Regions from separate parts of the Rhizobium sp. AN73 genome, predicted to be linked through region 1. Evidence: predicted binding sites of a transcription regulator. Region 1 holds the regulator's gene; the other holds the start of a gene.
The links. The regulator PhoB, encoded in region 1, activates phosphate uptake and scavenging genes when phosphate is short. The targets are predictions, from matches to a motif close to TGTCATNNANCTGTCAT.

Region 1 (7,637 bases):
ATGATGGCAGCAGGCATAATATCGAGGTGTGGCGCGTATGTATCGTGCTCTGACAAGGGATATCGAGGTAACGGTCGATCCGTATTATCTCGAGGAACAATCCGACCCGGATGACGATCGTTACGTCTGGGGCTATAAAGTCGTGATCTCGAACAATTCCGATGTTCCGATAACACTCGTCAACCGCTATTGGCACATCACCGACCAGAACGGACAGGTGGATGAGGTCTATGGACCCGGCGTCGTCGGCGAAAAGCCGCACCTGAACCCCGGCGACAGTTACGAATATTCATCCGGCTGTCCGCTGGATACGCCGTCTGGCCTTATGTTCGGCCATTATGAAATGGAAACGGACAAAGGCGAGGTGTTCAACGTCACCATTCCCGCCTTTTCACTGGATTCACCCGGCCTGTTGCGGGTGCTGAACTGACGAAAAGCCGCGCCATTCACAAGCGCGGCTCTCCTTGTCAGACGTTTTCAAACTCACCGACATCGTAGCGATAGGTCGTGGAGCAGAACTCGCAGGTCACGGCGATTGCGCCGTCTTCCTCGCTCGCCTTGATCTCTTCGGCGGTGAAGCCTGATAATACGCCCTTGATCTTGTCCCGCGAGCAGCTGCAACGGTCGAAAATGACCTGCGGGTCGTAGATGCGCACGCCGCTCTCATGGAAAAGCCTGTAAAGCAGACGCTCCACCGGCACCTGCGGATCGGTCAACTCGTCGGTGTCCACCGTGTTCAGCAGCGACACTGCCTCGGTCCAGGCATCGTCCTCCGCCACGTCATAATCGCCCTCGTCACCATCGCCGCCATGCAGATCGCGCATGCGCAGACGCTCGGGCGCCTGCGGCAGGAACTGGGCGATCACGCCGCCCGCACGCCAGCCATGGCGCGGTTTGCCTTCGCCATCACGGTCGAAGAACTGGGCGACGCCGAGGCGCACGCGGGTGGGAAGCTGTTCCGACTGGCGGAAATAAACCCCGGCGATTTCTTCCAGCGATGAACCGTCCAGCGGCACGATACCCTGATAGGGCTGCATGCCGACGCCCTGATCGATGGTGAAGGCCAGAATGCCGGTACCGAGCAATTGTTCGGGCGAGGTCTCACCCGCAGCGATTGCTTCCGCCAGCCGCTCCTCGTCGAAACGGGCATAGGCGCGCATGCTTTCAGGCGCGGTGAAATCCGCCACCAGAAGGTCAACCGGGCCGTCGCCCTTGGTCTGCACGGTCAGCTTGCCGGAAAACTTCAGGGATGTGCCGATCAGCGCCGTCAGAACCGTCGCTTCCGCCAGCAGGCGGGCGACAACCTCGGGATATTCGTGCCGTTCAAGGATGGCATTTAACAGCGGTCCGACCTGTACGGCGCGACCGCGCACGTCCAGACCTTCGACCTGAAAGGGCACAACCTTGTCGTCGCCAGCTAAATCGAGATTGTCCAGTTCAACCGTTACATCTGCCATGTCATAACTCCTTGGCGCAGCCGTTGCGCCGCTACCGTCCAAAAGTCCGGCTTTTAAAACGTGCTTTTTTCGCTTGTCGCACAGAGATCCGGGAAGCGAAACCGCCTCCGGGGAAAATCGTGCAAATCGTGATTATGGCCCGCCAGCAAAAAACCGACGAGCCTCTTCGAAGTCCCACAAATGGTAATGTACATGGCCGAGTTCAAGAACCCGGTCGACGGCGATCAGATGACGCCCATACACCATGCGATAATGGACTTCTGCGCATGGAGACGGTTTTCCGCCTCATCGAAGACCACCGATTGCGGCCCGTCGATCACTGCATTCGTCACTTCCTCACCGCGATGCGCCGGCAGGCAGTGCATGAACAGCGCCTCCTTGTTGGCCTTCGCCATCAGGGCTTCATTGACCTGATAGGGCTGGAAAATATTGTGGCCACGCGCCTTGTGTTCCTGGTTCATGGACACCCAGGTATCGGTAACGACGCAATCTGCGCCCGCTACCGCCTTGTCGGCATCGTGGTACAGCGAGATTTCGCCGCCATTGTTGCGCGCCCAGTTCAGGAACTTGTCGTGTGGTTCGGAACCCATCGGTACCGCCATCGCCATGCGGTAGCCAAAACGGGCGGAGCCTTCCACGAAGGAATGCAGCACATTGTTGCCGTCACCCGTCCAGGCAATTGTCTTGCCCTTGACCGGACCGCGATGCTCCTCGAACGTCAATATATCCGCCATGATCTGGCAGGGATGGGTATCGTCCGTCAGGCCGTTGATGACCGGAACCGTCGCGTGTTCGGCAAGCTCGAGCAGACGCGAATGATCCGTCGTGCGGATCATGATCGCGTCGACATAACGCGAAAGCACCTTGGCCGTATCGCCAATCGTTTCGGCACGGCCGAGCTGCATTTCCGTGCCCGACAGGAAAAGGGTTTCGCCGCCGAGCTGGCGCATGCCCACATCGAAGGAGACGCGGGTACGGGTGGACGGCTTTTCAAAGATCATCGCCAGCATCTTGCCGGCAAGCGGCTTTTCCGCCGTGCCGGTTTTCGTGGCAATCTTGCGCGTGCGCGCATCATCAAGAATTGTCCGCAGATCCTCCGACCCGACGGCCGAGAGGTCCAGAAAATGTTTTGGTGAAACCATTCAAGTCTGTCCCATGCTTGCGAGCCCCTGAAGAGAGGCCCGCTCTTGATTTTTTCAGGCGCTTTTTGCCTGTTTCGCTACCGTCAGGGAAGCGGCAGCCGCGTCGACACGCGACAGACCCTCGCGGGCCTCTTCAGCCGTGGTGATGAGTGGCGGCAGAAGACGGATGACGTTGTCGCCTGCGGGCACACCGAGCAGATGCTCCGCGCGCATGGCCTGCAGCAACTCGCCTGAAGGAACCTTCGCCTTGATGCCCAGAAGCAGGCCTTCGCCGCGGATTTCCTCGATCACGTCGGGATAACGGTCCTTGAGCGAGGCGAGACCCTGCCGGAAGACCAGCGCGACGTCACGGACTTTCTCGAGAAAACCGTCGGCGAGAACGACGTCGAGCACGGCATTGCCCACTGCCATGGCCAGCGGGTTGCCGCCATAGGTGGTGCCATGCACGCCGGCCGTCATGCCGGAAGCAGCATCCACTGTCGCAAGGCATGCCCCGAGCGGAAAACCGCCGCCGATACCCTTGGCGACCGCCATGATATCGGGCGCAACACCCGTATGCTCATAAGCAAACAGCTTGCCCGTGCGGCCGACGCCCGTCTGGACCTCATCGAAAATCAACAGCAGGCCGTGCTCATCGCACAAGCCGCGCAGGATTTGCAGGAATTCCTTGCTGGGCGCCCGAATGCCGCCCTCACCCTGAATGGGCTCGATCAGAAGTGCAGCCGTCTCGGCCGTGATGGCGGCCTTCAGAGCATCGACATCGCCGAACGGCACCTGATCGAAACCTTCAACCTTGGGACCGAAACCTTCGAGATATTTCTGCTGGCCGCCGGCGGCGATCGTCGCAAGCGTGCGGCCGTGGAAGGCGCCTTCAAAGGTCACGATGCGGAACTTTTCCGGATGGCCTTTCGAATAGTGATAACGGCGCGCAGTCTTGATCGCGCATTCCAGCGCTTCCGCGCCGGAATTGGTGAAGAATACCTTGTCTGCGAAAGTAGCTTCCGTCAGGCGCTTGGCAAGCTTTTCCTGTCCCGGCACTTCATAGAGGTTCGAGACGTGCCAGACCTTCTCGGCCTGCGTCTTGATCGCATCCACGAGGTGCGGATGGGCGTGGCCCAACGAGTTGACCGCAACACCGGCCGCAAAATCCAGATATCGCTCGCCGCTTTCCGTGAACAGCCATACACCCTCGCCGCGCTCGAAGCGCAGGGGGGCTCTTGAAAACGTATCAAACAATGGCGCGCCGGCTTCGGCCATGGCTGTATCACTCCTTGCGCAGATGCGCTATCAAACGGTTGTCAATAGGCTTGCGGGGTTATCCCTCGCCTGAAAATCAAAAATGCCGCCTTGCGGCGGCAGGGGCACTATTGTCACTTCGTTTGCCGATGTCAACAAAAGTCAGCGTTTCCCGGGCTTCTCAAGCACTAGTATGCGGCAGCAGGCCAGCCCCAAGGTGTTGCCTTTCAGACTCAATACGCCAGCAAGTTGGGGAAAACCGGGAAATCGAATCCAGATGATTCCCGCGACTCTTGCCACGGAGTCGGCCTAGCACTAGGTTAATCGCTAATTACTAGACTGCGATGCGGCGGAACTAGTCACCGAAAATCTGGCGGAAACCACGCTTGCGGCACGCCCGCGAGACGGAGAGGGATTCTGCCGAAAATACACGCGACGAGCGGAGAAGCGGCATGAACTGGACAGACGAACGAGTCGAAAAACTCAAGAAATTATGGTCCGAGGGCCTTAGCGCCAGCCAGATTGCAGCGCAGCTGGGCGGCGTCAGCCGTAATGCCGTGATCGGCAAGGTCCATCGTCTTAACCTGCCGGGACGCGTCAAGGCTGGCGGTCCGGTCACTTCGGCGCGCACCGCGCCAAAGCGCACCGCTGCACCGGCCCCACGCGCAACGACTTTCGCAGGCCGCGTCAACGCAGCACCTGCGCGGATTCTCACCCGCTCGAACACGGCAACGGCGCTGCACGAGGAGATCGATATCGAGACCGCACAGGTTCTCGATTACGTTCCTTCCAAAAACGTGGTCTCGCCGATTTCCCGTCGCCTGACGCTGACGGAACTGACGGAGCGCACCTGCAAGTGGCCGGTTGGCGATCCGCTGAAGGATGACTTCCATTTCTGCGGTTGTGAAGCGCTGGAATCTTCGCCCTATTGTAAGTTCCATGCGAAACTCGCCTACCAGCCGGTGAGCGAGCGCCGCAAGGCTTGAGTGTTGCGGCACGCATTCAGCACTCAAAAACTACGGGCCTTCGGGCCCGTTTTTTTATGACTTAAAAACCCCGACGCCGTTTCCGGTTTCGGGATTAGTCTGCGGACAGATGTGCCGAAACCACCCTCCGTCACGGGCAGGCCTGAGCCGACAATCCGGATTTCAACGCACCGCCGATCCTCCGGGCAAACTGGAGGATGATGTCGAGTTATGGAAAAGGTCATAATTAAAAAAGCCCGACACCGTTTCCGGTCTCGGGCTTTTCGATTTATTGGGTGTGATGTTGGCCTTAGCGAAACCGTCGAGTTCGGCTTGGCTCAGGCTTCCATCGAATATCCGGCGCCGCGCACGGTGCGGATGACATCCTGCATATGCGAGAAATTCAAAGCCTTGCGCAGACGTCCGACATGAACGTCGACAGTACGCTCATCGACGTAAATATCGTGACCCCAGACGCCATCCAGCAATTGCGACCGGGAGAACACCCGGCCCGGCGACGTCATCAGGAATTCCAGCAAGCGGAATTCCGTCGGGCCGAGGCGCACTTCGCGGCTTTTGCGATGGACGCGATGGGTCTCGCGATCCAATTCGATATCGCCGCATTTCAGCACCGAAGAGAGAACCTCGGGACGGGCCCGGCGCAACATGGCCTTGACCCGGGCCATGAGTTCCGGCGTGGAAAACGGCTTGACGACATAATCGTCAGCCCCGGTGGCGAGACCGCGAACACGCTCGCTCTCTTCGCCACGCGCCGTCAGCATGATGATGGGCAGGCGTTCTGTTTCCGGCCGCATTCTCAGGCGCCGGCACAGTTCGATACCGGAAACGCCCGGCAACATCCAATCCAGGATGAGAAGGTCCGGAATACGCTCCTGCAGCCTGATTTCCGCCTCGTCGCCACGGGGTATCGTGTCGACGTCGTATCCCTCAGCCTCGAGATTGTAACGAAGCAGGACGCTCAACGCTTCCTCGTCTTCCACAACTGCAATCTTGGGCACCATATGCTGAACTCCGCAAGCTTCTGCTTGTCTGTTACTCGGTCACCGAACCGAGTGTGTTGGAACTGTCGTCCTTCGGACGCTCGCCCTCCGGCTGGCTGCCGGTGGTCATGTAATAAATCGTTTCAGCGATGTTCGTGGCATGATCGCCGATACGCTCGATGTTCTTGGCGCAGAACAGAAGATGCGTGCAGGTGGTGATGTTGCGCGGATCTTCCATCATGTAGGTCAGAAGCTCACGGAAGAGCGACGTGTACATGGCGTCGATTTCCTCGTCGCGCTCGCGGATGGCATTGGCCTTCTCGGCGGAACGTGTGGAATAGACGTCAAGCACTTCCTTCAACTGCACCAGCGCCAGTTCGGACAGATGTTCGATGCCGCGGGCGAGCTTGCGCGGCACGCCGGTTCCGGCAACCGCGATAACGCGCTTGGCCGTGTTCTTGCCGAGATCGCCGACGCGCTCGAGATCGGCGGCGATACGCAGGGTACCGATGATCTCGCGAAGATCGGCCGCCACCGGCTGACGTCTGGCGATGGTGACGATGGCCTTGTCGCCGATTTCGCGCTCGGAATAGTCGAGGATCGCGTCGTCGGAAATGACCTTCTGCGCAAGTGCTGCATCGGAATTGACGAGTGCCCGCACGGCTTCACCGCACATCTGCTCGGCAAGACCGCCCATTTCGGCGATGCGGCGCGTCAGAAACTTCAACTCGTCGTCGTAGGCGGACAGGATATGCGAATGGGTCGTTGTCTGTGTCATGGTCTAGTCCTCCGGCTTGGCCTGCATGCGCGTGCCCGAAAGCGGGCACGGCAGAGGCACCAGTCTTGTTCGGTTTCGATAAAACGCCGGCCGGGGATCAGCCGAAGCGGCCCATGATGTAGTCCTGCGTGCGCTGGTCGTCCGGATTGGTAAACATCTTGTCGGTTTCGTTTTCTTCGACAAGATGACCAAGGTGGAACATGGCCGTGCGCTGGGAAACACGCGCCGCCTGCTGCATGGAGTGGGTGACGATGACGATGGTGTAGTTGGTGCGCAGTTCGTGGATCAGTTCCTCGACCTTCGCAGTCGCGATCGGATCAAGCGCCGAGCACGGCTCGTCCATCAGGATCACTTCCGGGCTGACGGCAATCGCGCGTGCAATGCACAGACGCTGCTGCTGACCGCCGGAGAGGCCCGTACCGGATTCCAGCAAACGGTCCTTCGCCTCATTCCAGAGACCAGCTTTCTGCAGGCTCTGCTCGACGATCTGGTCCATATCCGCCTTGTTGCGGGCGAGACCGTGGATACGCGGACCGTAGGCGATGTTCTCGTAAATCGTCTTCGGAAACGGGTTCGGCTTCTGGAACACCATACCGACACGGGCACGCAGTTCCACGACGTCGATCTGCTGATCGTAGATATCGTCGGTGTCGAGTGTGATCTTGCCCGTGACCCGGCAACCGTCGATCGTGTCGTTCATGCGGTTCAAGGTGCGCAGGAAAGTGGATTTACCGCAACCGGACGGGCCGATAAGCGCAGTCACCGTGTTTTCGCGGACATTGAGGTTCACGTCGTAAAGCGCGCGCTTTTCGCCGTAATAAACCGAAACGTCCTTGCCGATCATCTTGTATGAGACTTCATTCATTTTCTTGTCCAGCGCCTTTTCAACTGCTGCTTCCGACAACATGTTCATTGCTCTAGCTCCCTCTACCAGCGCCGTTCAAAGCGGCGACGCAACAGGATTGCGCCAACATTCATGAGAATGAGGAACAGAAGCAGAATGATGATAGCGCCAGATGTCCGTTCGACAAAGGCACGCTCAGCTTCGTTCGCCCACA
Region 2 (7,637 bases), on a different contig from region 1:
CCCGTTTTCGCTACCATGATGATGGTGGCGCTTCTGGTCATGGGCCTCTTCTCATTGCAGCGGCTGGGGCTGGATCTGTACCCCAATGTCGACGTTCCGGTCGTGGTGGTGGTCACCGCCTATCCCGGCGCCACGCCGGAGACGGTGGAGACGGAGTTGACGCGCCCCGTCGAGGATGCGCTGAACGCCATTGGCGGCCTCGACGAGATCACATCGACCTCCTACGAGGGGCGCTCCGTCGTCGTCGCAAAATTCAGACTCGAAGTTAAGGGCGCAACCGCGGCACAGGACGTGCGCGACAAGATCGCCGCCATCGACGGGAATTTCCCCAAGGATGCCAAGAAACCGGTCATCTCCCGGTTCGATCCCGCCGCCGAGCCGATCCTGTCGGTGGCGATCAGCTCGACATCGCTCGACGTGCCCGCGCTCACTACCCTTGCCGACCAAAGGGTGCTGCGGCAACTGACGACCGTTCCCGGTGTGGGGCAGGCAACGCTCGTCGGCGCCCGCAAGCGGCAGATCGACATCGTGATCGACGATACCCGCATGCGCGCGCTCGGAGTGGGCATCAACGAGGTGGTGACCGCGCTGCGCAACGGCAACAGCAACAGCCCGGCCGGCAGCCTCATCGACACCGTCTCCGAACGCACGATCCAGGTGCAGGGCCGTATCGCCGAGCCGCAGGCGCTGCTGGATATGGTCGTCGCAAGGCGCGGTGGCGCGGCCATCTATCTCCGTGACCTCGCGACGCTTTCGGAGGGAGCCGCCGATCCCGAAAACCGCGCCCTCTATAATGGCCAGACCGCACTGGCGATCGACATCGTCAAGGTTCAGGACGCCAACACGGTTCAGGTCGTGACGGATGTGAGAAAACATCTGGCACTTCTCAACACCGAACTTGCCCCGCAAAACGTGCAATTGCGCATCATTTCGGACACGTCCATACCCATCCGCAGAATCCGTCGATCAGGTGCAGACGACACTGATCGAAGGGGCGGCGCTCGCCGTTGCCATCGTCTTCCTGTTCCTCAATTCCTGGCGCAGCACCGTCATCACCGGGCTGACACTGCCGATCGCGATCATCGGCACGCTCGCGGTCATCGATGTTCTCGGTTTCACGCTCAATACACTCAGCCTGTTGGCGCTGACGCTTTCCATCGGTATTCTCGTGGACGACGCCATCGTCGTGCGCGAAAACATCACCCGCCACCTGCATATGGGCAAATCCCATATCCGCGCCGCACTCGACGGTACGAATGAAATCGGTCTTGCGGTAATCGCGACGACGGCGACGATCGTGGCGGTCTTTCTGCCGGTTGCCTTCATGGACGGCATCGTCGGCCGGTTTTTCTACGAATTCGGCGTTACTGTTTCCGCCGCCGTGCTCATTTCGCTCTTCGTCGCCTTCACGCTCGATCCGATGCTGTCGAGCGTCTGGTACGATCCGGATGCGCAACCCGACGCGAAACGTGGGCCGATCGGACGGCTGATCGCGCGTTTCGACCGCGGCTTCGAATGGCTGGCTGGCCAGTACCGGCATGTGATCGGCTGGACATTGCGCCACCGGTTTGTCACCCTGCTTGTCACATCAGGCATTTTTGTCGGCAGCCTGCTCATGGTGCCGCTGGTCGGCGCGGAATTCGTGCCGAACACGGATGAAGGTCGCTTCCAGATCACCATCTCGGCACCGGTCGGCTCCTCGCTGGATTATACGACGGCAAAGGTCCGGCAGGTCGAAAAGGCGCTCAGGGAATTTCCGGAAGTCGAGACGCTCTATTCCACCGTCAATACCGGCGGCACCGTCGGCAAACATCGCGCCACCGTTCTGGTGGCGCTGGTGCCGCTGGAGATGCGCAGCCGAACCCCGGTTACGCTTGCCGAACCGATCCGTAAGCGCCTGTCGGCCATATCAGGCATAGAGGTCGCAATCCTGCAGACTGGCCTTGGCGGCGGCGAGAGCCCGGTGCAGCTCAGCATCCTCGGCGACGACAGGGCGATCCTCGAAAAGATCGCTACCGGTCTCATGGAAGACATGAAAAAGATCCCCGGCCTCGTGGATGTAACGTCGAGCACCCGGGACGTGACCTCCGTCCTTTCGGTGCGCCTGAAGCGCGAGGCGGCAAGCGATCTCGGCATTGCCAGATCCGATCTCGCCACAGCACTCTCCCCCCTTATCGGAGGCGAGGATGTCTCGAAATGGACGGATGCGGGCGGCAACAGCTACGACATCGTCGTGCGACTGCCCGGCGAACGCCGTTCCGATACAACCTTGCTCGGCGAATTGATGATCGCGACCGGTCGCACGGCATCGAACGGCGCTCCCCTGATGGTCCGTCTCGATCAGGTCGCCGAAATCACCACCGTCGAGGCGCCCGCCGAAATCCGCCGCATCGAAAATCGCCGCGAAGTGCTGGTTTCGGCCAATATCACCGGGCGACCGCTCGGCGAGGTGACGGACGAGTTGAAGACCCTCACCGCCGCCCGCGACCTGCCGGACGGATATCGTATCCGCTTCGGCGGCGACGCCGAAACCATGGAGGAGACCGTTGGCCACATGGTCACTGCGCTCGCCATGGCGGTCATCTTCATCTACATCGTGCTCGCCTCGCAATTCGGCAGTTTCCTGCAGCCGCTCGCCATCATGGCGTCGCTGCCGCTATCGCTCATCGGCGTCCTTATCGGATTGATGGTGGCCGGCAGCACGATCAACATGTTCTCGCTGATCGGCTTCATCATGCTGATGGGCCTCGTCACCAAGAACGGCATATTGCTGGTCGACTTCGCCAATCGAGAACGGAAACGCGGGCTTACGCTGAACGAAGCGCTGGCAAGCGCCGGCATCATCCGTTTCCGCCCGATCATCATGACGACGCTGGCAATGATCTTCGGCATGATCCCGCTCGGCATGGCCGTCGGCGGTGGCGGGGCGCAACGAGCGCCGATGGCGCATGCGGTGATCGGCGGCCTCATCAGCTCCACGTTGCTCACCCTGATCGTCGTGCCGACGATCCTGTCCTACATAGACAGCCTCACCCGGCGTCTTGCCCGCCTGCTGCCGAAAGCACCGGATGAGGCGGGCGAAACCGGACTGCCAGATCGCCCGGCACCCTCTTCTTGAGATCAGCCCTCGACCTTGCAGTCAGGGCTCCTCTCCGGTCAAGCGCTTCTTTTTGCCCTTCGGGCGGAAATCGACCAGTAGCGACTTCAGTTCGATTTCGCGAACGCGCCTTGCCGCCTCGTCGGGGCGAACCCATTCGACCAGGCGTTCGCCGCGCTCCTTGAAACTCGTTTCCGCTCCGGTCACCTCGATCTGGAAAACATCGACGACGCAGGGCGCGACGTCGCCATTGTCGAGCATCTTGAGATAGGTGTAGCGGCCGACCGCATCCTTCCTCACCCGGCCGCGCACGCCGGCCTCCTCCCATGCCTCGATAGCGGCGGCCTGATGCGGATTCTTGCGTTTCATCGGCCAGCCGCGCGGAATGATCCAGCGTCCACTCATGCGCGAGGTGACGACGAGGACTTCGATCTCTTCGCCGCGGCCGGCATAACGGAAGCACAGGGCGGCATATTGCTGCCGGAAAGCGCCGGTGAACAGCTTTTCGGGAACCGCAGCGAGCTGCTGGAGCAATGTCAGGGAGCGGGCCGGACGGGCTTTCCGGCTTTTCTTCGTGGATTTCATATCCGTTGATAGTGCTTATTTTGCGGGTTGCATCAATGCCCCGCGTGCATTTATGACAGTTTTATGACAATCACCCCCCACAACTAATAAAGCGCCATTGAGGGCCAATTCGCATGATGAGCATTTTTCGCAAGCTGATGCCGCGCGAGGACCGTTTCTTCGACCTGTTTAGCAAACATTCGGAAACCGTCGTCAAAGCCGCCGCAGCTCTGGACCAACTTCTAAGCGGCATCGACGTCGAGAAAAATTGCGACCTTATCGTCGCTCTCGAACATCAGGCGGACGATATTACCCGCGAAGTACTGCTCGCGGTGCGGCGCAGCTTCATTACTCCCTTCGATCGTGGCGATATCAAGGACCTCATCCAGTCCATGGATGACGCCATCGACATGATGCACAAGACCGTCAAGACCATCCGTCTTTTCGAACAAACGCAGTTCGACCCGCTGATGCGCGAAATGGGCCATGAGATCGTCCGTGCAGCAAACCTCGTCGCCGAAGCCCTCCCGCTTCTGGAAAAGGTCGGCACCAACGCGCAGCGCCTGTCTGTCATTGCCGAAGAGGTCACCCGCGTAGAAGGCCACTCCGACGAACTTCACGATCAAGGCCTCAAGGACCTGTTCCGGCGCCACGGCGCCGCCGGCGATGCCATGGCCTACATGATCGGCAGCGAGATCTACGGCGAACTCGAAAAGGTCGTCGACCGCTTCGAGGACGTGGCGAACGAGATCAGCGGCATTGTTATCGAGAACGTCTGATGGATGTCGCGCTTGCACTGCCGCTGCTTGTCGGCCTTATCGCCATCGCGCTGTTCTTCGATTTTCTGAACGGTCTGCACGACGCCGCAAATTCCATCGCCACCATTGTCTCCACCCGCGTGCTGCGCCCGCAATATGCGGTGGCATGGGCGGCCTTCTTCAATTTCATCGCCTTTCTGTTCTTCGGCCTGCATGTGGCCGAAACGCTCGGCACCGGCATCATCGATCCGGCCATCGTTTCGCCGCAGGTCATCTTCGCGGCACTGATGGGCGCCATCGTCTGGAACATCGTCACCTGGATCTTCGGCATCCCCTCCAGCTCGTCGCATGCGCTGATCGGCGGTCTCGTCGGTGCTGGGTTTGCGAAAGTCGGTTTCAATTCGATCGTCTGGTCGGGACTTCTGAAAACCGTGGGCGCGATCTTCATGTCACCGGCAATCGGCTTTTTCCTCGCGCTGCTCTTGGTGCTGGCCGTCTCCTGGCTGTTCGTGCGCCAGACACCTTTTGCGGTGGACCGCACCTTCCGCATCATGCAGTTTATTTCCGCCTCGCTCTATTCACTTGGCCATGGCGGCAATGACGCGCAGAAGACCATGGGTATCATCGCCGTGCTGCTCTTCAGTCAGGGACATCTGGGGGAAAGCTTTTACGTGCCGTTCTGGGTGGTCATCTCGTGCCAGTCGGCCATGGCGCTCGGCACGCTGTTCGGCGGCTGGCGGATCGTGCATACCATGGGGTCGAAAATCACCCGGCTTAACCCGATGCAGGGGTTCTGCGCCGAAACCGGTGGAGCGCTGACTTTGTTCGGCGCGACATGGCTCGGCATTCCGGTATCGACAACCCATACCATCACGGGCGCCATCATCGGCGTCGGTGCTGCCCGCCGTGTCTCGGCGGTGCGTTGGGGCCTTGCCGGCAACATCGTTATTGCCTGGGTCGTGACCATGCCGGCCGCCGCCCTCATATCCGCGGCCGTCTATGGTCTGACGTCGCTGTTCGGCTGACAACGCCGACCACGCCCGATTTGCCTGTGCTCCCGGAACAAAAGCCTGTCCATGGCTGTTTGATCCGGGAGACATTGGCGACGAGGCGGATCGCGATCATGGCACGGCAGGTTTTCTGGAAAGGTTATCTGAAGCTGTCGCTGGTGACGGCTGCCGTTTCGCTGACGCCCGCCACCACTGAAAGCAACAAATACCGGTTCCACATTCTCAATCGCAAGACCGGCAATCGCGTCGAAAGCCGTTATGTCGACAGCGTCACCCATAGGCCGGTGGCCGCGAAAAATCAGGTGAAGGGTTTTCCCCGCGCTGAGGACGATTATGTGCTGCTGGAGGATGACGAGATCGATGCGGTCGCGCTGGAAAGCACCCGCACCATCGATATCAAGACCTTCGTTCCCACCGGTTCCATCGACTGGATCTGGTACGACCGTCCGCACTTCCTGCGCCCGGAAGACAAGATCGGCACCGAGGCTTTCAGCGTCATTCGCGAGGCCATGCGGGCGAACGGTGTTTTCGGCATCGCGCGGCTCGTTCTCTACCGCCATGAAAGAGCGGTGCTGCTGGAACCATCAGGCAAGGGCATCATCCTGTGGACGCTGCATTACGGCGAGGAGGTGCGCGAGAGCATCGACGCGCTGGACCCGAAGATGAAGATCGACAAGCCGCTTCTGGAAGCCATGGAAAAACACATCGGCAAACAGATGACAACGTGGAAACCGGCTTTGGTGCAGAATCCGATCCAGAAAAAGATCAGCGCCCTGCTGAAAACCAAGAGCAAGGCCGTGCCTTCCCCGGAAAAGAAAACCGGCACGAAAGCCCGCACCGGCGGCAACGTCATCAACATCATGGATGCCCTGAAGAAAAGCCTTGCCGCCGACAAACGACGCTAGAGTATTCGCAGGAAAAGCGGACCCCGGTTTTCCGTCCGGAAATGCGACAACGCTCTAACGCTTCAGCGACCTTTTTTCGACAGCGGCCGGGCCGCAGCGAAAAACCCCTCCCACGGCTCTTTCTTCAGAGCCGAAAGGCGTGCGCCGATATTGTTGACGGTGAAATGCGCGGGGCCGATCTCTTCCGACAGCTCGTCCCATTCGAGCGGTGCGGAAATGGCGGCTCCCTGCCGGGCGCGGGTCGAATAGGGTGCGACCGCCGTATTGCCCCTGCCGTTGCGCAGATAATCGATGAAGATGCGGCTGGTCCGCTTCGATTTCGTCGCCACCGCCAGATATTTGTCCGGCTCGGCCTTGGCCATGTCGTCCGCCATCGCTTTTGCAAAAGCCTTCACGGCTGGCCAGCCGGCATCAGGCTTCAAGGGCGCGACCACATGGAAGCCCTTGCCGCCGGAGGTTTTCACGAAAGCCGCAAGCCCGGCATCCTCGAAGCGCCGTTTCAGTTCCAACGCCGCACCGATGACATCCGACCACTCGACCCCGTCGTCGGGATCGATATCCATGGTAATCATATCGGGTTTTTCCCAATTGTCGGTCGTCGCACCCCATGGGTGAATTTCAAGGGCTGCGGATTGCACCAGCGCCATCATGCCGTCGAAATCGGCAATGCGGATCAGCGGATCACCGCCCCTGTCCTTCGGATCGACTATCTGCTCCACCGCTTTGTTGATGCCGCGCCAGGCGTGTTTCTGGAAGAAACGCGGGCCTTCTATGCCTTCCGGGCAGCGCAGCAGCGCCAGTGGCCGGTTGACGACAAAGGGAGCCATAAAGGACCAGACCTGCGCATAATAGTCGGCCAACCCCTCTTTCGTTACGCCATCCTTCGGCCAGTAGAGACGGTCCGGATGGGTGAACTTGATCTTGCTCTGCGCTGCCTTGGTTTCGGACACAGTTTTTTCCTCGCGTTCGATTTCAACCGCCGGCTTGTCTTCGCGCAGGCCCTGAAAGGAAGCATGGCGCAAAATACCATCCGCCGACCAGGCACGGAACTCCACTTCGGCCACCAGTTCCGGCTTGACGAAATTGAGGTCACGGCGGGCAAGTGCCGTGAGTTTTTCGCCGAAGGGACTTTCCCTGCTTTCCAGCGGCTTCAGGCGGCCGAGCAGCATTTCGGCAACGTCTGCAGTAAAGCCGGTGCCGACGCGGCCGACATGACGCAACCTGCCATCCTCATAAACGCCCAGCGCCAGCGAGCCGATGGCATGTTCCGAGGTGGAGGACAGCGTGTAACCGCCTATGACGA

Region 2: RBH10_RS00515 (DUF47 domain-containing protein) is a predicted target of PhoB. The motif match lies at 3,735-3,751, and genes of this name have one in related genera.

What each region holds. Positions count from the first base shown of each region.
Region 1 is NZ_JARWME010000002.1:2,155,246-2,162,882, forward strand. It holds gene apaG (Co2+/Mg2+ efflux protein ApaG) at 38-430, shown strand; gene RBH10_RS20560 (Hsp33 family molecular chaperone) at 468-1,457, opposite strand; gene argF (ornithine carbamoyltransferase) at 1,682-2,599, opposite strand; gene RBH10_RS20570 (aspartate aminotransferase family protein) at 2,654-3,856, opposite strand; gene RBH10_RS20575 (GcrA family cell cycle regulator) at 4,288-4,821, shown strand; gene phoB (phosphate regulon transcriptional regulator PhoB) at 5,139-5,822, opposite strand; gene phoU (phosphate signaling complex protein PhoU) at 5,854-6,579, opposite strand; gene pstB (phosphate ABC transporter ATP-binding protein PstB) at 6,677-7,492, opposite strand; gene pstA (phosphate ABC transporter permease PstA) at 7,507-7,637, opposite strand, start outside.
Region 2 is NZ_JARWME010000001.1:125,243-132,879, forward strand. It holds partial or broken gene RBH10_RS00505 (efflux RND transporter permease subunit) at 1-3,118, shown strand, start outside; gene RBH10_RS00510 (NUDIX hydrolase) at 3,140-3,682, opposite strand; gene RBH10_RS00515 (DUF47 domain-containing protein) at 3,796-4,440, shown strand; gene RBH10_RS00520 (inorganic phosphate transporter) at 4,440-5,444, shown strand; gene RBH10_RS00525 (Ku protein) at 5,543-6,334, shown strand; gene ligD (DNA ligase D) at 6,397-7,637, opposite strand, start outside.